Regions from separate parts of the Nocardioides sp. OK12 genome, predicted to be linked through region 3. Evidence: riboswitches for the same ligand, from Rfam matches in the RefSeq annotation. Region 3 holds a riboswitch; each other region holds the start of a gene.
The links. A riboswitch is a leader RNA that binds a small molecule or an ion and turns the genes downstream of it on or off. The one in region 3 is predicted to bind cobalamin.
Positions count from the first base shown of each region.

Region 1 (7,455 bases), on a different contig from region 3:
CTTCCGGCCCGCCGGCGGTCCCGGTGGCGGTGAACCTGACGATCTCCGACGCCACCCTCCTCGGTGGTGGCCACCAGCCGGGTTGGGTGGCCGGCTACGGGCCGGTGCCGGCCGGGTTCGCCCGCGAGCTGGTCGCCACCGCGATCGCCGACGCGCAGGCGACGCTGCGCAGGCTCTACACGACCAGCGCTGGGGCCCTGGTCGCGATGGACTCCCGGGCACGCACCTTCCCCGCCAGCCTGGGGCTCTTCATCGACCTGCGCGACCAGTCGTGCCGCACCCCGTGGTGCGACGCCCCGATCCGGCACCACGACCACGTGGTCCCCGACCACGCCGGCGGCCCCACCAGCGCCACCAACGGCCAAGGGCTGTGCGAGGCCTGCAACCAGGCCAAGGAAGCACCCGGCTTCACCGCCACCACCCACGACGGTGCCGTGATCACCACGACCCCCACCGGCCACCAGGTCCGCTCGAGGGCACCCGACCTCCCACCCGGCGACCCACCAGTCACACCCGAACCCTCACGACCAAGGGTCGACGTCCTCCACCCCCGCCTGCAGATCGTCCTCGACGACGACTACACGCCCGCCGCCTGATCGTCGACGTACCGGGGCGTCCAGACCGCGCCGCCGGCGCCCACGCGGGTCGAGGTCGCCCCGACGAGCAGCAGGCACTTCATGTCGATGCTCTCGGGGTCGAGCGCACTCAGGGTGGTCACCTCGAGCGACTCCTCGGCGCGGCCCACGTCGCGCCCGACGACCACGACGGTGTCGGGTGAGCGGTGCTCGAGGAGCACCTTCTGCATCGTCACCACCTGCTCGGTGCGCGATCGACTGGCGGGGTTGTAGACAGCGAGGACCAGGTCGGCTTCCGCGATCGCGCGCAGCCGCTTCTCGACCACTGACCAGGGCTTGAGCCGGTCCGACAGGCTCACGACCGCGAAGTCGGCGCCCACCGGAGCCCCGGCGCGGGCCGCCACCGCCTGCACCGCCGAGACACCGGGCAGCACCCTGACCGGCACGTCGGCCAGCGCCGGGTCGGCGTCGACCGCCTCGAAGACCGCCGAGGCCATCCCGAAGACCCCCGCGTCACCTCCCGAGACCACCGCCACCCGCTCCCCGCGGCAGGCCAGCTCGAGCGCCAACCTGGCCCGGTCGACCTCCACGGTGTTGCCCGAGGCGTGCCGGGTCAGGCCGGGGCGCTGCGGCACCCGGGCGACGTACGGCGCGTAGCCGACCACGTGGTCGACCTCCGCGAGCGCCGACTCGACCTCCGGGGTCAGCCACCGCCCCGGCCCCGGCCCCAGCCCCACGACCAGCAGCTCGGCAGCCGGCGCCGCACGGTCAGCCACGACCTCCGACGCCACCCGCGGCGCCCGGCGCCCCTGACCCGACAGCGAGTCGCCGGGCACCACCACGAGCGAGAAGTACGGCACGGTCGCGGGGTCGACGTCGGCGACCGGCAGCCAGCGCTGCTCGGGCATCGCCGCGCGCTCGACGTACAGGGCGTGGTCGAGGCGCCCGGCCTCGGCGAGCGCCTCGCGCACGGCCGGGAAGGTGCGCCCGAGCTTCATGATCACCGCGGCGTCGGTGTCGGCGAGCCGGCGCGCCAGCTCGGGCTTCGGCAGCGTTCCCGGCAGCACCGTGAGGACGTCGGTCTGGCGCACCAGCGGCGTGGCCGTGGCCGCGGTAGCGGCCGCGAACGCCGGCACCCCCGGCACGATCTCGGTCTCGAAGCGCTCCGAGAGCTGGTCGTGCAGGTACATGAACGACCCGTAGAACAACGGGTCGCCCTCGGCGAGCACCACCACGTCGCGCCCGGCCTCCAGGTGGGCGGCCAGCCTCTCGCCGCACTCGGCGTAGAAGTCGGCCAGCGCGCCGGCGTACCCGCCCGGGTGGCTCGTCGCGCCGGTCGTGACGGGGTAGCGCAGCTCCTCCTCGACCGCGCCCGCCGGGATCAGGTCGGCGGCGATGCGCCGCGCGTTGGACTGCTTGCCGACCCCCGCGTGGTAGGCGACCACGTCGGCCGCCCCGATCAGCCGGGCCGCCTTCAGCGTCACCAGCTCCGGGTCGCCGGGCCCCAGCCCGACGCCGTACAGCCGCCCGCTCACTCCTGCTCCTGGGCCAGCGCGTTGACGGCCGAGGAGGCCATCGCCGAGCCGCCACGGCGGCCGCGGACCGTCACGAACGGCAGGTCGATGCCGTGCTCGTCGCCGAAGACGGCCAGTGCCTCCTTCGACTCCCGGGCGCCGATGAAGCCCACCGGGCAGCCGATGACGGCGGCCGGCCGCGGACCACCGTCGAGGATCATCTCGAGCAGGTGGAACAGCGCGGTCGGGGCGTTGCCGATCGCGACCACCGCCCCCTCCAGCCGCGGCTCCCACAGGGAGACGGCCGCGGCGGTGCGGGTCGTGCCCCACCGGCGCGCCAGGTCGGGCACCTCGGGGTCGGTGAGGTGGCACAGCACCTCGTTGCCGGCCGGCAGCCGGCTCGCGGTGACGCCCATCGCCACCATCCGCGCGTCGCACAGCACCGGGGCGCCCGCGGCCAGCGCGTCCCGGGCGGCCGCGACCAGGCCGGGGTGGATGACCAGGTCGGGCACCAGGTCGACCTGGCCGCTGCCGTGCACCATCCGCACGGCCAGCTTCTCCGCGTCGGCCGGCACGCCCGACAGGTCCGCCTCGCGACGGATCGTGGCGAAGGAGTCGACGTAGATCGCCGGGCCGTCGCTGATGTAGTCGTAGCGCCGCGGCGGCGCGACCAGCCGGCTCATCGCGCGACCTCCGGCACCAGCACGCCGCGCCACGGGGTGACGACCAGCTCGCCGTCGGGACCGCCCGCGCGGTCGACCAGGGCGTCGACGTCGGCGGCGCCCAGCACGCCGTCGACCGCCTCCTGGTGCCACCCGCCGGCCACCACGCCGTACGCCGGCGGCGCGCTGCGCACCAGCGCCCGCTCGTCCGGCGGGCTGGGCGGGGCCAGCGGGCGCGCCAGCTCGCTGACGTGCCAGGCCGCCTGGGGGCTGCTGCCGCGGGCGGCGAGGAACGCGCGGGCCAGGTCGACGAGCCGGGCGGGGGCGTCGTCGAGGGGCAGCACCTCGCCCCACGCGTCCCCGACCCGCAGCTGGGCGGTGCGGTCGTCGAGCGCCACCAGCCCCAGGTCGCAGCCGCGCCCGGCCACGTCGCCGCGCCCGTCGTCGAGCACGTGCAGGAACCGCCCCGGCAGCGCGGCCAGGGCCGGGTCGGCGCAGAGCAGGGTGTCGAGGCGCGCGGCCACGGGGCGCAGGTCGGCGCGGCCGCCGGCCAGCCCGGTCTGCGGGGAGACCACGATGTTGCGCACCAGGTCGTGGGCGGGGGCCGGCAGCAGACCGGTCGCCCGGATCGCGTCGACGACCTCGGGCAGCAGCGCCGTGCGCGCGCCGTCGTCGTACGACGGCAGGGCGCGCAGCTGCAGGTTGGCCCGGCCGGTCAGGTGCAGCCGGCCGTCGCCGTGCTCCTGGGCGACCCGGCTCAGCGCCCGCAGCGCGGCGGCGGGCACGCGCCCGCCCACCAGGCGCAGCCGCACCAGGGCGCCGTCGTCGGCGGGCCAGGGGCGCGACACCCCCGGGCACCGGTCTGCTCGCGAGCGTGGGGAGGCGGGGGAGTGGGTCTGGGGGACGGCGACGTCGACCATCGGTTCCTTCGAGGTCGGGGCCCGTGCGCGGAGCCCGTGGGTGACCTCCCGGCGGCTGCCGTGAGGGCCAGCAGGTCTTCGGACTCGGGTTCGACCGGGCCAGGACGCCTTCCCGGGCCGGAGCCCAGTGGCTGCGGCACCCGGAGGTGCCACGTGTCCCGCCCGTCACCCACACCGCTGCGCGTCAGTCCCGGAGTCGCACCGGGTTCCCTGAGCCTCCCGGGGGAGGCGTGACTGGCAGGTGGACCGTACCAACCCCGACCGGCGGGTGCGCGGGCCGCTCGGCTGCCGGTCAGCCGACCTCCTCCAGCTCCGACCAGTCGACGGTGGCGGTGCGGCGCTGGTACTCGGCCACCAGGCCCGGCCAGTTGGTGGTGATCCGCGACCCGTCGGTGTACCAGCTGGTGCAGCCCGCCCACACGCTGTCGCCCAGGCGCGACTGCATCTCGGCGTCGAAGGCCTCCCAGACCTCCGGGCGCGGCGCGAGCGCGCGGGCGCCACCGTCGGCCAGGCGGCGCGCGACCTGCGCGACGTACCCAGCCTGGGCCTCCATCATCGCGATGATCGAGCTGCCGCCGAGGTTGGTGTTGGGCCCGTAGATGCTGAACAGGTTGGGGAACCCGGGCACGCCCATGCCCAGGTGGGCGCGGGCGCCGTCGGCCCACACCTCGCCCAGGCTGCGCCCGTCGGGGGCCACCACGTCGAGGCCGCGCAGGAAGTCGGTGGCCGCGAACCCGGTGCCCCAGATCAGCACGTCGGCCTCGTGCAGGGTGCCGTCGGCTGTCCGCACCCCGCCGGCCTCCACGCGCTCGACGGCGCCGGTGACCACGTCGACGTGGTCGCGGTCCAGGGTGCGGTACCACTGGTTCGAGAAGAGCAGGCGCTTGCAGCCCAGCGGGTAGTCGGGCACCAGCCGCGCGCGCAGGCCGGCGTCCTTGACGGTGAGGCGCAGGTGGGCGCGCCAGGCCGCCTCCAGCGCCCGGGTCAGCGGCTTCGACACCCGGCTCTCGCCGGCCAGGGCGCCGTTGAGCTGCTCGGTGAGCCAGAAGACGGCGCGCCGCTCGGCGGCCAGGGTGCCGGGCAGGCGCCGGAAGAGTGCGTGGTGGCGCTTCGAGTAGGCCTGGTCGGGCTTGGGCACGACGTACGGCGCCGAGCGCTGGAAGACCGTGATCGCCGCCGCGTCGTCGGCGATGCCGGGGACGAACTGGATCGCGCTGGCGCCGGTGCCCACGACCGCGACCCGCCTGCCCCGCAGGTCGACGTCGTGGCGCCACTGCGCGGAGTGGAAGGCCGGCCCGGCGAAGTCGTCACGGCCCGGGAGGTCCGGCACCACCGGCTCGGAGAGCTGGCCGGTGGCCAGCACCAGCACGTCGGCGTCGTACGTCGGCCCCGCCGCGCCGGCGACCTCGGTCGAGACCCGCCAGGCCTCGCCGTCGTGGCGCGCGCCGGTGACGATGGTGCCGGTGACCACCGCGTCGAGCAGGCCGTGCTCGGCGGCGGTGCGCCGGATGTAGTCGAGGATCTCCGGCTGCGGGGAGTAGCGGCGGCCCCAGGCGAGGTTGGGCGACCACGACCAGGAGTAGAGCGGGGAGGGCACGTCGCAGGCGGCGTTGGGGTAGGTGTTCTCGCGCCACACCCCGCCGACCTCGTCGGCCCGCTCGAGCACGGTCACGTCGGTGACGCCCTGCTCGTGCAGGGCGTGCACGACGCCCAGCCCGCCGAAGCCGGCGCCGACCACGACGACGCGCGGCGACCGGGCGGTGGGGGCGGGGGACGGGCTGGCCGGGGAGGGGGACGGGCTCATGCCCTGGACGCTAGGTCGGTCGAGGCGGGCGGGGGAGACATCGGCCGCAACAGACTTGATAATCGCGGACATGTCGTCGACCGCGCCGTCGCCCGACCGGCTGGCCGGCTGGGACGTGCCCCGCTCCGCCGACGGCGTGCGCCACCTGCTGCGGCACGCGCGGGCCAGGGGCCTCGACCCGGCCGCGCTGCTGATGGGCACCGGCCTGCACCTCGACGACCTGGGCCCCGGCGGAGTGCGCGAGGTGACCGCGGCGCAGGAGCTGCGCGTGGTCCGGGCGCTGCGCCACCGGGTCCCCGACGACGGCGCGGCCGTCGGGGCGTCGTACGACGTCGGCTCGTTCGGCGCGCTGGGCTTCGCGCTCATGACCAGCCGCACCGTGCTCGACGTGGCCGACGTGACGCAGCGCTTCTTCGACCTCAGCTACGCGTTCGTGGTGCTGCGGGTCGAGCTGGTCGACGACGAGGTCGTGGCCGTCCTCGACGGTTCCTCGCTGCCCCGCGACGTGCGCGCCTTCCTGGTGGCCCGCGACGCGACGGCGGTGCGCACCGTGCTCGACTCGCTGGTGCCCGGCGGCGTGGGCGCCCACCTCGAGGTCGGCCCCGACCGGGCCGTGCTGCGCTTCGCGGCCACCGAGCTCGACCGGCCGCTGGCCGGCGGCGACGCCCACCGGCGCGAGCTCGCCGAGGCGGTGTGCCGCGACCTGGCCGCCGACCGGCGCAGTGCGACTGGGCTGCCCCAGGAGGTGCGGGTGCTGATCACCCAGCGGCTCGCCGACGGGGCGCCGATGCCGGTGGTGGCCGCGGCGCTGGGCCGCACCGACCGGACCCTGCGCCGCCAGCTCGCCGCCAGCGGCACGTCGTACCGCGCGCTGCTGGAGGAGGTGCGCCGATCGCTGGGCGCCGACCTGCTCCGCGCCGGCCTGCCGGTCGCCGAGGTCGCCGCGCGCCTGGGGTACGCCGAGCCCGCGGCGCTCGTGCACGCCCACCGCCGCTGGACCGGGCGCCCACCCGGCGCGGCGCGCCGCGGCCCGGCACCCGGCGTTCACCCGGCCGACGGCGACGCGTCACCGCACCGTCGCGGCGGGCTCCCGCAGCGTCCCTAGGTTCGCTGGCGCGTAGGACCCCCACGACCCAGGAGCCACCCGCCATGACCTGCACCCCCGCCCGCCCCGCCGTCTCCCCGGGCGCCTCACCGGCCACCTCCCCGGCCACCTCCCCGGGCGCCCGGACGCTGCTGCCGCTCGCCCCCACCGGCCTGCGCCACGGCGGCCGGAGCTTCATGACCTGCCAGTACCGCTGCGGCAACGCCTGCGACCACCCCGAGCCCAACCGCACCGGCCACGGGCACGTGCAGGACGAGATCACCAAGGCCGTCGCCCGTCGCGCCGTGCTGCGCGGCGCGGTCGCCGGCGGTGGCGTGATGGTGCTCGGCGGTACCCTCGCCGCCGCGGCGGTGGCCCCGGCCGCCGCGGAGCCCGCCGGGCCCGCCGCCGCGGGCCGCCCGGTCTCCGGCGACCTGGCCCGCGCCGCGTTCACCCCCGTGCCGCCGAACAAGCGCGACGCGGTCGTGACCCCCTCGGGCTTCGCCCACGACGTGGTGATCCGCTGGGGCGACGGCGTCGTGGCCGGCGCCCCCGCCTTCGACGTGCGCCGCCAGACCCCCGAGGCCGCCAAGCAGCAGTTCGGCTACAACTGCGACTACGTCGGCGTGCTGCCGCTGCGCGACGCCAAGCGCGACCGCAAGGACCGCTCGCTGCTCGTGGTCAACCACGAGTACACCGACGAGGCCCTGATGTTCCCCACGGGCCTCTACAGCGACACCGAGGTCGCCGCGATCGCGATGGCCAACCACGGCATGTCGGTCGTCGAGATCCGCCGCGGCTCGCGCGCCGGCTCCTGGCGCCGGGTCAAGAGCCTCAAGAAGGCCCGCTACAACCGCCGGGTCCACATCGACACCCCGTTCACGCTGACCGGTCCC
Region 1 is NZ_BNET01000004.1:485,409-492,863, forward strand. Features, by position in the region: gene OCU29_RS12790 (HNH endonuclease signature motif containing protein) at 1-596, shown strand, start outside; gene OCU29_RS12795 (precorrin-2 C(20)-methyltransferase) at 578-2,110, opposite strand; gene OCU29_RS12800 (precorrin-8X methylmutase) at 2,107-2,772, opposite strand; gene OCU29_RS12805 (nitrite reductase) at 2,769-3,599, opposite strand; cobalamin riboswitch at 3,744-3,883, opposite strand; gene OCU29_RS12810 (NAD(P)/FAD-dependent oxidoreductase) at 3,964-5,475, opposite strand; gene OCU29_RS12815 (AraC family transcriptional regulator) at 5,546-6,580, shown strand; gene OCU29_RS12820 (PhoX family phosphatase) at 6,625-7,455, shown strand, end outside.
Region 1: it holds a riboswitch for cobalamin, as region 3 does, so the genes downstream of both, OCU29_RS12805 (nitrite reductase) here and OCU29_RS02105 (hypothetical protein) in region 3, are expected to answer to the same signal.

Region 2 (7,455 bases), on a different contig from region 3:
GGCGCCGACCAGCGCCGTCACGACCCCGATCGGGATCTCCTGACCCTGCACCAGCGAGCGGGCCAGCGTGTCGGCCCACACGAGCAGCACCGCGCCGAGCAGCGCCGCGAGCGGCAGCAGGAGCCGGTGCTGCGGCCCGGTCACGAAGCGCACCACGTGCGGCACCACCAGGCCCACGAAGCCGATCGCGCCCGAGAAGGCGACCAGGCAGGCCGTCACCAGGGCGGTGACGACCATCAGCACCCAGCGCAGGCGCTCCACCTCGATGCCCAGCGAGCGGGCCGAGGACTCACCGAAGGCCAGGGCGTCGAGCTGGCCGGCCATCGCCACGAAGACCACCGTGGAGACGACGGCGACCGCGCCCACGGTCGCCGCGGTGCCCCAGCGCAGGCCGGCCACCGACCCCAGGGTCCAGGTCAGCACACGGCGGGCCGCGTCGGAGTCGCCGGCCAGGATGACGACCATCGAGGTGTAGGCGCCGCACACCTGCGCCGTGGCCACGCCGGCCAGGACGGTGCGTCCGGGCGAGAGGCTGCCGCCGCGACCGGCGGCCAGCACCAGCACCAGCACCAGCGCCCCGAGGGCGCCGGCGAACCCGGCCGCGGCCACGGCGGCCGAGCCCACCAGCCCCACGACCGGGACACCGAGCACGATCACGGTGACCGCCCCGACCGCGGCCCCGCTGGAGATCCCGAGCAGGTAGGGGTCGGCCAGGTCGTTGCGGGTCAGCGCCTGCAGCACCGCGCCGCAGCAGGCCAGCGCCGCCCCGATGGCGGCGGCCCCGAGCACGCGCGGCATCCGCAGCTGCCAGACGATCTGGTCGTCGAGCAGCCGCACGTCGAGGCCGTCCGCGCCCAGCCGGCGCGCCACCACCTCGACGACCGTCGACAGCGGGACCGGGACCGCCCCGATGCCCAGCGCCGCGGCCATGCTCAGCAGCAGCAGGGCCGCCGTGGTCAGCAGCGCGAGGGTCGAGAGGGCCGGTCGGCCCCGTCTCACGAGGCGTCCAGGCCCGCCAGCTGGGCGGCCACCGAGACGGCACCGTCGACCAGCCGCACCCCGGCGGTCGACTCGGAGAACGCGACGGTGACGAAGCGCTGCTCACGCACCGCCCGCAGGGTGCTGAGCACCGGGTCGGCCTCCAGGTAAGCGATCTTCTCCTCCGCGCTGGACCAGGAGGCGTCGGCGAGCACGACGACGTCGGGGTCGGCGGCGACGACCTCCTCCCAGCTGGCCTCGACCCAGCTGCCCGGCTGGTCGGCGAAGACGTTGCTCGCACCCACGGCGTCCAGCACCAGCTGCGGCCCGCCCGCGCCCGCCCCGACGTACGGCGCGCGGTCCCCGGAGTCGTACCAGAGCACCTCGAGCCCGGCCCCCGCCTCCTCGGCGGCGAGCTCGGCCAGCCGCTGCTGCTGCTCGGCGCGCAGCGCCTCGGCCCGGTCGGGCACCCCGAACGCGGCCGCCACGGAGTCGACCTCGTCCCACACCGCCTCGAAGGACGCGTCGGGACGCAGGTCCTGCTCCTCGCAGCCGAACGGCGAGAGGTAGGCGGCGGTGCCGGTGCGCTCCAGCTCGGCCCGGCTCCCGGCCGCACCGGCGTCGAAGGCGCTGGCGTAGGCGCCGTACACGAGGTCGGGCTCCACCGCGAGCAGCTCCTCGCGGGTGGGGTACTCCGGGGACAGCACCGGCACCGCGTCGTACGCCGCCGCCCAGCGCTGCGGCACGGCGTCGTCGAGGTAGGCGGTGCCCGCCAGCCGGTCCTCGACGCCGAGCGCGAGGGCGACCTCGGTGGCACCCTGGTTCATCGTGACCGCCCGGCGCACGGGGCTCGCGATCGTGCTGGTGTGCCCGCAGCTGGTGACCTCCACCGGGAACCCGGTGGCCTCGGCCGCGGCGCTCGCCGGCGGCTGCGGGGCCCCGGCGCACGCGGAGGTCAGCAGGGCCAGCGCGAGCGCGGCCGTGGCCGCCAGCGGGCGCCGGCTCGTCGTGGGGTGGGTGGACACGGACCGGCAGGGCCTCATGGGTTTCTCCTCGGGGTTCTCGCCCCTTGCTCGACGGAGGTCCCGTGGCCAGTGTCTGGCTCGCCCGCGGTGCTGCTGCGGGCTCACAGTGGCGGAACCGCCCCGGACTTCGGCATCGCTGCCGGCACCGGGTTCCTGGTCACCACGAGACGTGTGCGGGCAGCGTAGCGCCGTGGCGCCTAGGCTCGGCGCGGCAGGTCCACGCAGCGGTCGACCTCGACCGTCCGTCCCCCCACGAGGAGAGTCTCTTGATCTTCATCACCGCCCGGTTCCGCATCAAGCCCGAGCACGCCGAGGCCTGGCCCGAGATCTCGCGCGAGTTCACCGAGTCGACCCGCGCCGAGCCGGGCTGCCTGTGGTTCGACTGGGCGCGTGCGCTCGACGACAGCGACGAGTACTTCCTCACCGAGGCCTTCGCCGACGGTGACGCCGGCGCGGCCCACGTGCAGTCCGAGCACTTCCAGAAGGCCACCCGCGAGCTGCCGGCCTACCTCGTCGAGACCCCGCGCATCGTCAGCACCGAGGTCGAGGGCACCGGCTGGTCCGAGCTCGGCGAGATGCGGGTCGGCTGAGGCTCGAGCGGCACCGATGAGCACTCCGTTCGACACGCTCGGTCCCGACCTGGTCACCACCGACCCCGACCTCGTCGCGTCGTACGCACGCGACGAGACGGCCCTCGGGGTGAGCGGCGGGGCCGGGCCGGTCGCCGTCGTGAGCCCCCGCACCACCGCCGACGTCGCGGCGGTGCTCGCCATCGCCCACGAGCACCGGGTGCCGGTGGTGGTGCGCGGCGCCGGCAGCGGCCTGTCCGGCGCCGCCAGCGCACCCGAGGGCTCGGTGGTCCTCTCCACCCGGCGCCTGACGCGGGTGCTCGAGGTCGACCCCGACGAGCGGCTGGCCGTGGTGCAGCCCGGGGTCGTCACCGGCGACCTGCGCGCCGCCGTCGCCGAGGTCGGCCTCTTCTACCCGCCCGACCCCGGGTCGGTGGCCTTCTCCACCATCGGCGGCAACGTCGCGACCAACGCCGGCGGCATGTGCTGCGTGAAGTACGGCGTCACCGGCGACTTCGTGCTCGGCCTCGAGGTGGTGCTGGCCGACGGCACGGTGACCCGCACCGGTCGCCGGACCGCCAAGGGCGTGGCCGGCTACGACCTCACCGCGCTGCTGGTCGGCTCCGAGGGCACCCTCGGCGTCGTCACCGAGATCACCCTGCGGCTGCTGCCGGCGCCGGCGCCCGCCCGCACGCTGGTCGCGACGTTCCCCGGCCTGGCCGCCGCCGGCGCGGCGGTCGCCGCCGTGACCCGGGCCGGGCTCGACCTGTCGATGCTCGAGATCATGGACCGCACCACGCTCGACGCCGTCGACGAGCTGACCGGGATGGGCCTCGGCGCCGACGGCACCCCGGCGGCGATGCTGCTGGCCCAGTGCGACGGCGAGGACGCGCCCGCCGTGCTGGAGCGGATGGCGGCGCTGTGCGAGGACGCCGGCGCCGAGGACGTCGTGGCGGCCGACGACGCCGCCGAGGGCGAGGCGCTGCTCGAGGCGCGGCGCCAGGCGCTGCCGGCGCTGGAGCGGCTCGGCGACTGGGTCCTCGACGACGTCTGCGTGCCGCGCGGACGGGTGGTCGAGCTCCTCGAGGCCGTCGAGCGGGTGGCCGAGCAGGAGGCGCTGACCATCGGCGTCTTCGGGCACGCCGGCGACGGCAACATGCACCCCACGATCGTCCACGACGCCGCCGACCCGGCCTCCGTGGCCGCCGCGACGCGCGCCTTCGACGCGATCACCGCCGCCGCCCTCGAGCTCGGCGGCACCATCACCGGCGAGCACGGCGTGGGCAGGCTCAAGCGCGACTGGCTGGCCCGCGAGCTCGACCCCGGCGCGATGGCGATGTCGCGGGCGGTCAAGGGGGCGCTGGACCCGCTCGGCATCTTGAATCCTGGGGCTGTGCTGGGCTGAGCTCGGCCTGCGGCCGCCTGCCGCTCACGCCTCGCCTCGGGATCGCCGAGTCGTCGCTTCTTCCCGTCCCCCGCTTCGCTCCTCCCGGGAAGGAGCGACGACTCGGCTCCTCTGCACAACGACGAAGACCCCCGGCTCAGCGCTTCCGCGCTGTGCCGGGGGTCTTGCGTCGTTGTGGAGCTGAGGGGACTCGAACCCCTGACCCTCTGCATGCCATGCAGATGCGCTACCAGCTGCGCCACAGCCCCAACTCGTCTGCCTCCCCGTTGCCGGTGAGCGACCTGCGGAACATTAGCCGACGCCCACGACGATGTGAAATCGGGGGTCAGGACACCGTGCGGTTGTAGGCCTCGAGGCGCAGCACGCCGTCGCCGGCGTGCTCGCGGAAGACCACCCAGCCGCAGTTCCCGACTCCCTGGAGGGTCGCGAACTGCTGCTCGGGCCAGCCCAGGAGCGCCCCCGTGGCGACCCGGATCGCCGCCCCGTGCGAGACCGCCAGCGCGGTACCGCCCGCGGGGGTCGCCCGCAGCAGCTCGCCGAGCGCCTCGCCCATCCGCAGGCCCACCTCGGCGGCCTTCTCGGCCCCCGGCACCACGTCGTAGCCACCGGCCCGGAACGCCGAGAACTCCGTCGCGTCGAGCGCGCGGTACTCGTCGTGGGTGAGGCCCTGCCGCTCGCCGAGGTGGAACTCGCGCAGCCGTGCGTCGTACGACGCCCACGACGGCTCGCGGCCCAGCTCGCGCAGCACCGGCGCGACGGTGGCCCGGGCACGGGCCAGGTCGGAGCACCACACGACGTCCGGGCGCAGCGCGGCCACGACGGGCGCGGTGCGCGCCGCCTGCTCGCGGCCGGTGTCGTCGAGGTCGACGTCGAGCTGGCCCTGGATCCGCCGCTCGCGGTTGGAGGCGGTCTGGCCGTGCCGGAGCAGGACCAGGGTGCGGCTCACGCCGGGTCGCGGGGAGCGCTGGGACCCGTGGCGTCGGCCGGCAGCTCGATGACCGGGCAGTCGCGCCACAGCCGCTCGAGGGCGTAGAACTCGCGCTCCTCCTCGTGCTGGACGTGCACCACGATCTCGCCGTAGTCGATGAGGACCCAGCGCCCGTCGCGCTCGCCCTCCCGGCGGATCGGCTTGGCGCCGATCTCGCGCAGCTTGTCCTCGACCTCGTCGACGATCGCCTTGACCTGGCGGTCGTTGGAGGCGGAGACGAGGAGGAAGGCGTCGGTGATGGCCAGCTGCTCGCTGACGTCGTAGGCGAGGAGGTCCTGGCCGAGCTTGTCGCCGGCGGCGCGCGCCGCGGCGTGCACGAGCTCGATCGCGTGGTCGGTGGCGGTCATGAGTCTCCGAGGTGGGTCGTGGCGGCGCCGGGGGCGCCTGGGTAGAGGTCGTGCTTGGCGATGTACTGGACGACGCCGTCGGGCACGAGGTACCACACCGGCTCGCCACGCTGCGTGCGCGCACGGCAGTCCGTGGACGAGATGGCCAGTGCGGGGATCTCCACCATCGTGACACGGTCGGCCGGGATCGACCGCAACGTCTCCTCGTCCATCTCGTAGCCGGGCCGGGTGCAGCCCACGAACTGGGCGAGCTCGAAGAGCTCGTCGGCGTCGCGCCAGGTGAAGATCTCGGCCAGCGCGTCGGCGCCGGTGATGAAGTAGAGGTCGGCGTCGGGCAGCCGCTCACGCAGGTCGCGCAGGGTGTCGATGGTGTACGTCCGCCCGCTGCGGTCGATGTCGACGCGGCTGACGTTGAAGCGCGGGTTGGCCGCGGTCGCGATCACCGTCATCAGGTAGCGGTGCTCGGCCTCGGTGACCTGCCGGTCGGCCTTCTGCCAGGGGTCGCCGGTGGGGACGAAGACGACCTCGTCGAGGTCGAACCACGCCTGGACCTCCGAGGCCGCCACGAGGTGCCCGTGGTGGATGGGGTCGAAGGTGCCGCCCATGACGCCGACCCGGCGTCGACGCGTCACGAGCCGAGGCTCAGCTGTGCTCGCGGCCGTTGCCGAACCCGAGCAGCGCGGCGAGCAGGCCCAGCATGATCACCAGGACCAGCAGCCCGACGCCGTAGGACACCAGGTGGTCGACCTCGTGCTCGGCCTCGGAGGCGAGGACGACGGTGCTCTGCAGGATCTGGGCCGCGGTCATGGCCACAGACTACCGCCCGGGCCGCCCCCGCCCGGCACCGCCTCAGCGCACGTGCCCCTCGCCCGTGACGACGTACTTGGTCGAGGTCATCTCGGGCAGCCCCATCGGGCCGCGGGCGTGCAGCTTCTGGGTGCTGATCCCGATCTCGGCACCGAAGCCCAGCTCTCCCCCGTCGGTGAAGCGGGTGCTGGCGTTGACCAGCACCGCCGCCGAGTCGACCGAGGCCACGAAGCGGCGCGCGGCCGACTGGTCCTCGGTGAGGATGGCCTCGCTGTGGGCGCTCGAGTGGCGGCGCACGTGGGCGATCGCGGCGTCGATCGAGTCGACGACGGCCACGGCCAGGTCCAGGGAGAGGTACTCGGTGTCCCAGTCGTCGTCGGTGGCCGGGACGACGCCGGGCAGCGCCGCGGTCGCGGCGTCGCCGTGCACGGTCACCCCGGCCTCCTGCAGCGCGGAGACGACGCGGGGCAGGAAGGTCTCGGCGAGGTCGGCGTGCACGAGCAGCGTCTCGGCGGCGTTGCAGACGCTGGGGCGGTGGGTCTTGGCGTTGAGCACCACCGCCAGCGCCTTGTCGAGATCGGCGGCGCGGTCGACGTACACGTGGCAGTTGCCGACCCCGGTCTCGATGACCGGCACCGTCGAGCCCTCCACCACGCTGCGGATCAGCCCCGCTCCCCCGCGCGGGATCAGCACGTCGACGCGCCCGCGGGCGCGCATCAGGGTGGTGACGCTCTCGCGGGAGTCGGCGGGCACCAGCTGCACGACATCGGGCTCGAGGCCGGCCCCGGCCGCCGCTCCGCGCAGCACCTCGACGATCGCGGCGTTGCTGGCCGCGGCGCTCGAGGAGCCGCGCAGCAGGACCGCGTTGCCCGACTTCACGCAGATCCCGGCGGCGTCGGCCGTCACGTTGGGCCGGGCCTCGTAGATCATCGCGACCACGCCGAAGGGCACCCGCACCTGGCGCATCTCGAGGCCGTTGGCCAGGGTGCTGCCGCGCACCACCTCCCCCACCGGGTCGGGCAGGCCCGCGACGTCGCGCAGCCCCTGGGCCATCGCCTCGACCCGCTCGTGGGTCAGGCGCAGCCGGTCGACGATGCCCGCGGGCGTGCCCGCCTCCTCCGCCCGGCGCACGTCGTCGGCGTTGGCGCCCAGCACCGTGCCGGCGGCCGCGACGAGCGCGTCGGCCATCGCGTGCAGCGCCGCGTCCTTGGTGGCGCGCGTGGCCTGGGCGAGGCCGTGGCTGGCCTCGCGGGCACGGTCGGCCAGGACGAGCACGGGGTCGGTGGGGGCGTCGCTCATGACGCGATCGTAGAGGCCGCGCCGGGTCCGGCCCCGA
Region 2 is NZ_BNET01000004.1:453,421-460,875, reverse strand. Features, by position in the region: gene OCU29_RS12685 (iron ABC transporter permease) at 1-999, opposite strand, end outside; gene OCU29_RS12680 (ABC transporter substrate-binding protein) at 996-2,021, opposite strand; cobalamin riboswitch at 2,050-2,183, opposite strand; gene OCU29_RS12675 (putative quinol monooxygenase) at 2,270-2,593, shown strand; gene OCU29_RS12670 (FAD-binding oxidoreductase) at 2,610-3,977, shown strand; tRNA gene OCU29_RS12665 (tRNA-Ala) at 4,153-4,225, opposite strand; gene OCU29_RS12660 (histidine phosphatase family protein) at 4,303-4,923, opposite strand; gene rsfS (ribosome silencing factor) at 4,920-5,312, opposite strand; gene nadD (nicotinate-nucleotide adenylyltransferase) at 5,309-5,944, opposite strand; gene OCU29_RS12645 (hypothetical protein) at 5,955-6,119, opposite strand; gene OCU29_RS12640 (glutamate-5-semialdehyde dehydrogenase) at 6,162-7,418, opposite strand.
Region 2: it holds a riboswitch for cobalamin, as region 3 does, so the genes downstream of both, OCU29_RS12680 (ABC transporter substrate-binding protein) here and OCU29_RS02105 (hypothetical protein) in region 3, are expected to answer to the same signal.

Region 3 (7,455 bases):
ACATGGTGTCGGCGAACGGCACCACGCGCTCGAGGCGGTGCTCGGCCAGGAGCACCGAGACACCCAGGTCGTGCACCAGGCGGGTCAGCGTGGCCAGCACCTCCTCGGCGGCGGTGGGGTCGAGCGCCGAGGTCGGCTCGTCGAGCACCAGCAGGCGGGGGTGCATGGTCAGCACCGAGCCGATGGCCACCCGCTGCTGCTGGCCGCCCGAGAGCGTGCGCAGGTCGCGGGAGCGCAGGTCGGCGATGCCGAGCAGGTCGAGGGTCTCCTCGACACGGCGGCGCATCGTCTCGCCGGGCAGGCCGAGCTGCTCCATCCCGTAGGCCAGTTCCTCCTCCACGGTGTCGGTCACGAAGCCGCGGGCCGGGTCCTGCCCGACGTACCCGATCGCGTGGGCCCGCTCGCGCGGCGGCCGGTGCACGATGCTCTCGCCGTCGAGCAGCACGTCGCCCTCGAGGACGCCGCCGGAGAAGCGCGGCACCAGCCCGGTGACGACCCCGAGCAGGGTCGACTTGCCGACGCCGGTGGGGCCGGAGACCACCACCAGCTCGCCCTCCTCGACGACCAGGTCGACGCCGTCGAGGATGCGGTGCTCGTCGTCGGGCCCGGTGGCGTAGCCGAAGCGGATGCCGCGCAGCTCGATCACGACGCTCCCCCGCCCCGGACGGCGGCGTCGGGCGCCGCGAGCCCACCGGCCAGAGCCAGGCCCGTGGCCAGCAGCACCGCGGCGCTCACGGTCGGTACGCCGTCGAGCGGCGGGTGGGCGATGGCGAGCTGCTCGCGGGCGACCCACAGGCCGAGCGCCCCGGCGCCGACGCCGCTCAGCGCCACGACCAGGTCGGGCCAGCGCCAGCGGTCGGGCCGGTAGCGGGTGCGCTCGACGCGCTGGCCGGCCGTGGCCAGCCCCGCCACCGCCAGGACGACGCCGAGGCCCAGCATCGGCAGCGCCAGCACCCGCGGCGCGGTCGTGTCGAGCAGGGCGTAGACGCCCACGCAGACCCCGACCAGCCCGGCCACCATCAGCGACCCGGTCAGCAGCCGGGCGCCACGCCCCTGCTCGGGGCTGCGGCCGTAGCCGCGCGCGTCCATGCCGGCCGCCATCGCCAGCGAGCGGTCGAGCGCGTCCTCGAGGACCGGCACCAGCGAGCGCCGCACCAGGCCGGTGCGGCCACCGGCGCCGGCCCGCAGGCCCTGCGCGGCGCGCACCCGGCGTACCGAGTCGGCCAGCTGCGGCAGCACCGTCACCGCCACCACGAGGGCGGTGCCGATCTCGTAGAGCGCCGGGGGCACCGAGCGCAGCAGCCGCTTGGGGTTGGCCAGGGAGTTGGCGGCGCCGATGCACACCACGATGGTGGCCAGCCGCATCCCGTCGTACAGACCGGCGAGCAGGGCCTGCGAGGTCAGCGGGCCGAGCAGCGCGATGCCGGCGGCGGCGTCGGGCAGCGGGATCTCGGGCAGGTCGAGCAGCACGGGCCCGCCGGCGTACCCACCGCCGAGCAGGATGCGGAAGAGCACCCGGACCACCACGATCGCCAGCCCCAGCCACAGGTAGAGGCGGAAGGAGCCCGCCCAGGGCTGGTCGGAGCGGCGGGCCGAGACCACGAGGGCGGCGACGCCGACCAGCAGCAGCAGGCTCAACGGGTTGGTGGTGCCCGAGGCGGCCGCGGCCAGGCCGATCGCCCAGACCCACCAGGCCACCGGGTGCAGGTCGCGCGGCAACCGGGCGTTGCCGCCGACGGGGGCCCCGGGGGTCGTCGCCGGGCTCGCGGTGCTGGTCACGACCCGGCCTCGCAGCGCCCGGGCTCGAGGTGCTCCAGGGCGGGGGCCGCCTGGGCGGTGGCGCGGCGCCACTGGTCACGCTCGGGGGTGGTGATGCGACCGGTGCCCGGCAGCGCGTCGTACGCCGCCTCCTCGTAGGCGACCGCGCCGGCCTCGCGCTCACCCGCCGGCACCTGCAGGTCGCTGAGCCACTGCGCGGCGCGGGCGGCCTCGGCGCAGGAGCCGAGCCGCCCCAGCACCCAGCCGGCGAGGCCGGTGGAGTTGGCGCTGGCGACCGTGGAGCCGCTGGCCGGCTCGCCGGTGAGGCTGCCGTCGGCGGCCTGCTGCTCGACGAGCCAGGCCGCTGCTCGGTCGACGGCCGCCACGACCTGCGGCGAGGGGTCCTCGAGCTCGAGCAGCGAGAGGACCACGAGCGCCGTCGCGTCGGTGTCGGGGACGCTGCGGTCGTCGGTGCGCGCGGCCGCACCACCGTCGCAGGACTGGTCGCCGGCCTTCGCGTCCTCGGTGAGCAGCAGCCGGAACCAGCCGTCGGCGCACTGCTGCTCGAGCAGGTAGTCCGTGACCGGCGCGGCGGCCGCCGAGCCGGCCGTGGTGAGCGCGTGGGCGGCGAAGGCCTGGCCGATGGTGTTGGCGACGTCGGCGCCGGGGGCGGTGTCCTGGAGGCGGCCGGTCGAGGCAGGCCGGCTGCTGACCAGGCCCTCGAGGCGCTCGACGAGGTCGGCGCCGCCGACGTCGGTCGGGTCCCCCCCCGCGAGCGTCATGAACGAGGCCAGCTTGGCGACCGCGCCGGAGTAGAGGCCGTCGGTGCCACCGCTGGTGTAGGCCTCGACCGCACCGTCCAGCGCGTCGGCGACCCGCGCGACGGTGGCCTCGTGGCCGCCGAGGGCGCGCAGCGCGAGGGCCACGTCGATGCTCAGGCCGTGGTCGTCGAAGTCGTACTGCTCGTTGCGCACGACCCCGTCGGTGAGCTGCTCGGACAACCAGCCGCCGGCCAGCGCGGCCTCGGGCGGCTGCTCGGCCCGGGGGGCCGCCTCGGGGGCCGTCGACTCCTCCGCGCCGCACGCGGTCGCGCCCAGCAGGGCGAAGGCCACGGCTGCGGCGAGCGGGGCTCGACGGCTCTGGCTCCTCACGGGGCTCCCCTCCGCTGCACGCGGCGGCGACCCGGTGGTGCAGGGGCGACACCGCTGCGGTCCTCGACAGCGTGTGATCGGTGCGCGTCACGCGGGTGCTCCGGCTCGCCACCCTGGGGCGGCCTACGGTTGCGGGTCAGCGCCGGACTTCGACCGGCTTCCCCCGACGTGCGCGGGTGTGGTTGGTGGGTGCAGCATACCGCCGTCGGCCCCGACGGCGGCATGCCAGCCTCACAGCCGACGACGGCGGCGTACCACCGCGACGCCGGCCAGGCCCAGCCCCAGCAGGGCGAGCACCGCAGGGGCGACCCAGGTCGGCAGCCCGTCGGAGTCGGTCGCGGGCACCGCGACCGGCTCGGTGTCGTCGAGGTCGACCACGGTGTCCTGGTCGTCGGCACCGGCGCTCTCCCCGGACTGCTCGGGCTCCTCGTCGCGCCCGTCCTTCGACCGCTCCGTCGCGCCCTTGTCCTTCTTCGTCCTCTTGCGGCCCTGCTCGGCCCCGGTGGTGGCCTCGTCCTCGACGGCGGCGCCGGCACTGGCGCTGCCCCCGGACGGCGCAGGTGTCGCCGGGGTCGTCGAGCCCGTGCCGCCCGAACCACCCGAGCCACCCGATCCACCCGAGGTCGAGCCCGTGCTGCCCGAGCCACCGGAGCCCCCCGAGCCGCCCGAGCTGCTGGGCGAGGGCGCGGCGGCCGGCTTGGTCGGCGGGGCGGTGCCGGGCTGCACCTGGCCCGACTGGTCGTCCCAGGCGAACCCGACCGAGCCGCCCTCGGGGATCTCGAGCTGGTCGACGCCCAGGCTGGAGTAGCTCCACGAGCCCGACGAGCCGTCGGACCACCACAGCGACCAGTAGGCATCGGCGGGCGAGGCGTTGACGCACGGGTCGTCGGCGGGCACGTCCTGCACCCGGCACACGAAGCCCTGCTGCCTGCGGGCCCGGGTCAGCGACACCCCGGCCGCGGAGAAGATCGCCGCGGCGCTGCTGCCGCCCTCACCGGTGACGCAGCCCGTCTGCTGCCCGCCACCGAGGCCCTTGAAGTCGACGACCACGGAGACGCCGCCGGCGTTGCTGCAGGTGGCGGCGCTCGCCGTCGGCGGGGCCGCCACCAGCCCCGCCGTCGCCGCGCCGAGCGCGACGACGGCGGACAGCAGGACCGAGCCGGTGCGGGAGCGGGAGCGGCGCAGGCTCACGCCTTGCACTCCACCTTGCGCAGGTTCTCCAGCGCCGGGGCGGCCTGGGCGGTCGCCCGGTGCCACTGGTCGGCGGTCAGCGTGGTGATGCCCTCCTTCTTGCCGCTCAGGAAGGCGGCGCGGTCGTAGGCGATCGCGCCCTTCTCCTGGGCCAGGGCCTTGTCCCGGCCACCGGCCTGCTGCTTCTTGACCCACTGCGCGGCGCCCTGCGCCTTGCCGCAGACGCCGGCCTCGCCGAGGGCCCAGCCGGCCAGGCCGGTGCTGTTGGAGTTCACCCCGGCGTCGGGGCCGCCGTCGAAGGCGCCGCCGTCGCTCTGCTGGCTGACCAGCCACGCGGTGGCGTCGTCGACCGCGGTGCGCACCTCGGCCGAGGGGGCCTCGATCTCGAGCAGGTTCAGCACCACCAGTGCGGTCACGTCGGCGCCCTGCTCGGGGTCGCCGGGGTCGGCGTCGCAGCCCTGCTCGGGGGCGTCGGCGGCGGCGAACGAGAGCCGGAAGTAGCCGGCCTCGCACTGCTGCTGCAGCAGGTACGACGTCACCGGCGCGGCCTGCTCGGCGCCCACGGACTGCAGCGCCTGGGCGGCGAAGGCCTGACCGATGGTGTTGGCGTAGTCGCCGTAGGAGGAGGAGTCCTGCAGGCGACCGGCGACCGGGGCCTCGGTGGCCACCAGGCCCTCGAGGCGCTCGACGAGGTCGACGCCGCCGAAGGCGGCCGGGTCCCCGCCGGTGCGGACCACGAAGGAGGCCAGCTTCGCCGTGGCGCCGGCGTACACGTCGTCGGAGCCGAAGTCGGCCCCGGTGGTGTAGCTGTCGACGGCGCCGGCGAGCGCGTCGCTGATCTTCGCGATCTTGCGGGCCTTGAGGCCCTGGGCGCGCAGCGCCAGACCGGTGTCGATGCTCAGGCCGTAGTCGTTGAACTCGTACTGCTCGTTGACGGCGACGCCGCCGTCGAGCTCGCCGGCCAGCCAGTCGGCGGCGGCCTGCTGCTTGTCAGCCGTGCCGGCCACGGCGGGCGTGGCGGCGGCCACGACGGCCAGGGCCGTGGCGGTGCCGGCGACGAGCGCCGCACCACGGGTGAGGGGGTGCTTCACGGGGTTCCTCTCCGCTGCGAGCAGCGGCGACGACCCCACGCGCGGCGAGGGCGACACCGCTGCGGTCCTCGACAGCGTGTGATCGGTACGCCGCACGAGGGTGCTCCGGCTCGCCGTCCTGGGACGGCCCACGGTTGCGGGTCAGCGCCGGAGTTCGACCGGCTTCCCCCTGCGAGGGCGTGCATGTGGAGTTGGTGAGCGGAGCGTACCGCCGCCGGGGCCCGGCGGCGGTACGCGCCCGTCAGGCGAGCTTCTCGAGCACCAGCTCGCGCACCCGGGCGGCGTCGGCCTGGCCGCGCATCTGCTTCATCACCGCGCCGATGAGCGCACCGGCCGCGGCGTGCTTGCCGTCGCGGATCTTGTCGGCGACGTCGGGGTTGGCGGCGATCGCCTCGTCGACGGCGGCGTTGAGCGCACCCTCGTCGGAGACGATGGCCAGGCCGCGGGCCGCGACGATCTCGTCGGGGGTGCCCTCGCCGGCCAGGAGCCCGTCGAAGACCTGGCGCGCCAGCTTGTCGTTGAGCGACCCCTCGTCGACCAGGGCCTGGACCCGGGCCACGTCGAGCGGGGTGACCCCGAGGTCGGCGATGTCGGCGCCCGAGTCGTTGGCGCGTCGCGCCATCTCGCCCAGCCACCACTTGCGGGCGGCCTGCGGCGCGCAGCCGGCGGCCACGGTGGCCTCGACCAGCCCGAACGCCCCGGCACCCACGGTGTCGCGCATCTCGAGGTCGGTGAAGCCCCAGTCGGCCTGCAGCCGCGCCCGCTTCTGCGTCGGGTTCTCGGGCAGGGTGCCTCGCAGCTGCTCGACCCACTCGCGCGAGGGCGCCACCGGGACGAGGTCGGGCTCGGGGAAGTAGCGGTAGTCGTCGGCGTCGGACTTCTCGCGACCGCTGGTGGTCACGCCGGTGTCCTCGTGCCAGTGCCGGGTCTCCTGCAGGATCGAGCCGCCGGAGCCCAGGATGCCGGCGTGGCGCTGCATCTCGAAGCGCACCGCGCGCTCCACCGAGCGGAAGGAGTTCACGTTCTTGGTCTCGGTGCGGGTGCCGAGCGTCGTGGAGCCCTTGGGGGCCAGCGACAGGTTCACGTCGGCGCGCAGGTTGCCCTGGTCCATCCGCGCCTCGGAGACCCCGAGCGCGACGATCAGGTCGCGCAGCTGCTGCACGTAGGCGCGGGCCACCGCGGGGGCCTTCTCCCCCATGCCGGTGATCGGCTTGGTGACGATCTCGATCAGGGGGATGCCGGCGCGGTTGTAGTCGACCAGCGAGTAGTCGGCGCCGTGGATGCGGCCGGTGGAGCCGCCGACGTGCAGCGACTTGCCGGTGTCCTCCTCCATGTGGGCGCGCTCGATCTCGACCCGGTAGGTCTCCCCGTCGACGTCGACGTCCATCCAGCCCTCGAACGCGATCGGCTCGTCGTACTGGCTGGTCTGGAAGTTCTTCGGCATGTCGGGGTAGAAGTAGTTCTTGCGCGCGAAGCGGCACCACTCGGCGATCTCGCAGTTCAGCGCGAGGCCGATCCGGATCGCCGACTCGACCGCGACCCGGTTGACCGCCGGCATCGCGCCCGGCAGGCCCAGGCAGGTCGGGCAGACCTGCGTGTTGGGCTCGGCGCCGAAGGCCGTCGGGCAGCCGCAGAACATCTTCGTGTTGGTGTTGAGCTCGACATGGACCTCGAGGCCCAGGGCGGGGTCGTAGGCGGCCAGCACGTCGTCGAACGGCACGAGGGTCTCGGCGGCGCTCATCGGGCCGCTCCTTCCAGGGTGGGAGCCTTGTCGAGCAGCGGGCCGCCCCACTGCGCCTCCAGCGCGGCCTCCAGGGCCGCGCCGACGCGGTAGAGCCGGTCGTCGGCCAGGGCGGGGGCCAGCACCTGGAACCCGGTGGGCAGCCCGTCCTCCTCGGCGAGACCGCTGGGCACCGAGATGCCCGGCACGCCGGCGAGGTTCGCGGGGATGGTCGCGAGGTCGTTGAGGTACATCGCGAGGGGGTCGTCGAGCTTCTCGCCGAGCTTGAAGGCGGTGGTCGGCGACGTCGGGCTGACCAGCACGTCGACCTTCTCGAAGGCGGCCGCGAAGTCCTGGGAGATCAGGGTGCGCACCCGCTGCGCGGTGCCGTAGTAGGCGTCGTAGTAGCCGCTGGAGAGCGCGTAGGTGCCCAGGATGATGCGGCGCTTGACCTCGTCGCCGAAGCCGGCGTCGCGGGTGGCCCGCATGACCTCCTCGGCCGACGGCGACTCCACGCCCTCGGGCAGCACCCGCAGGCCGTAGC
Region 3 is NZ_BNET01000001.1:423,150-430,604, reverse strand. Features, by position in the region: gene OCU29_RS02125 (ABC transporter ATP-binding protein) at 1-646, opposite strand, end outside; gene OCU29_RS02120 (energy-coupling factor transporter transmembrane component T) at 643-1,779, opposite strand; gene OCU29_RS02115 (hypothetical protein) at 1,776-2,909, opposite strand; cobalamin riboswitch at 3,003-3,073, opposite strand; gene OCU29_RS02110 (hypothetical protein) at 3,141-4,100, opposite strand; gene OCU29_RS02105 (hypothetical protein) at 4,097-5,191, opposite strand; cobalamin riboswitch at 5,269-5,389, opposite strand; gene gatB (Asp-tRNA(Asn)/Glu-tRNA(Gln) amidotransferase subunit GatB) at 5,433-6,932, opposite strand; gene gatA (Asp-tRNA(Asn)/Glu-tRNA(Gln) amidotransferase subunit GatA) at 6,929-7,455, opposite strand, start outside.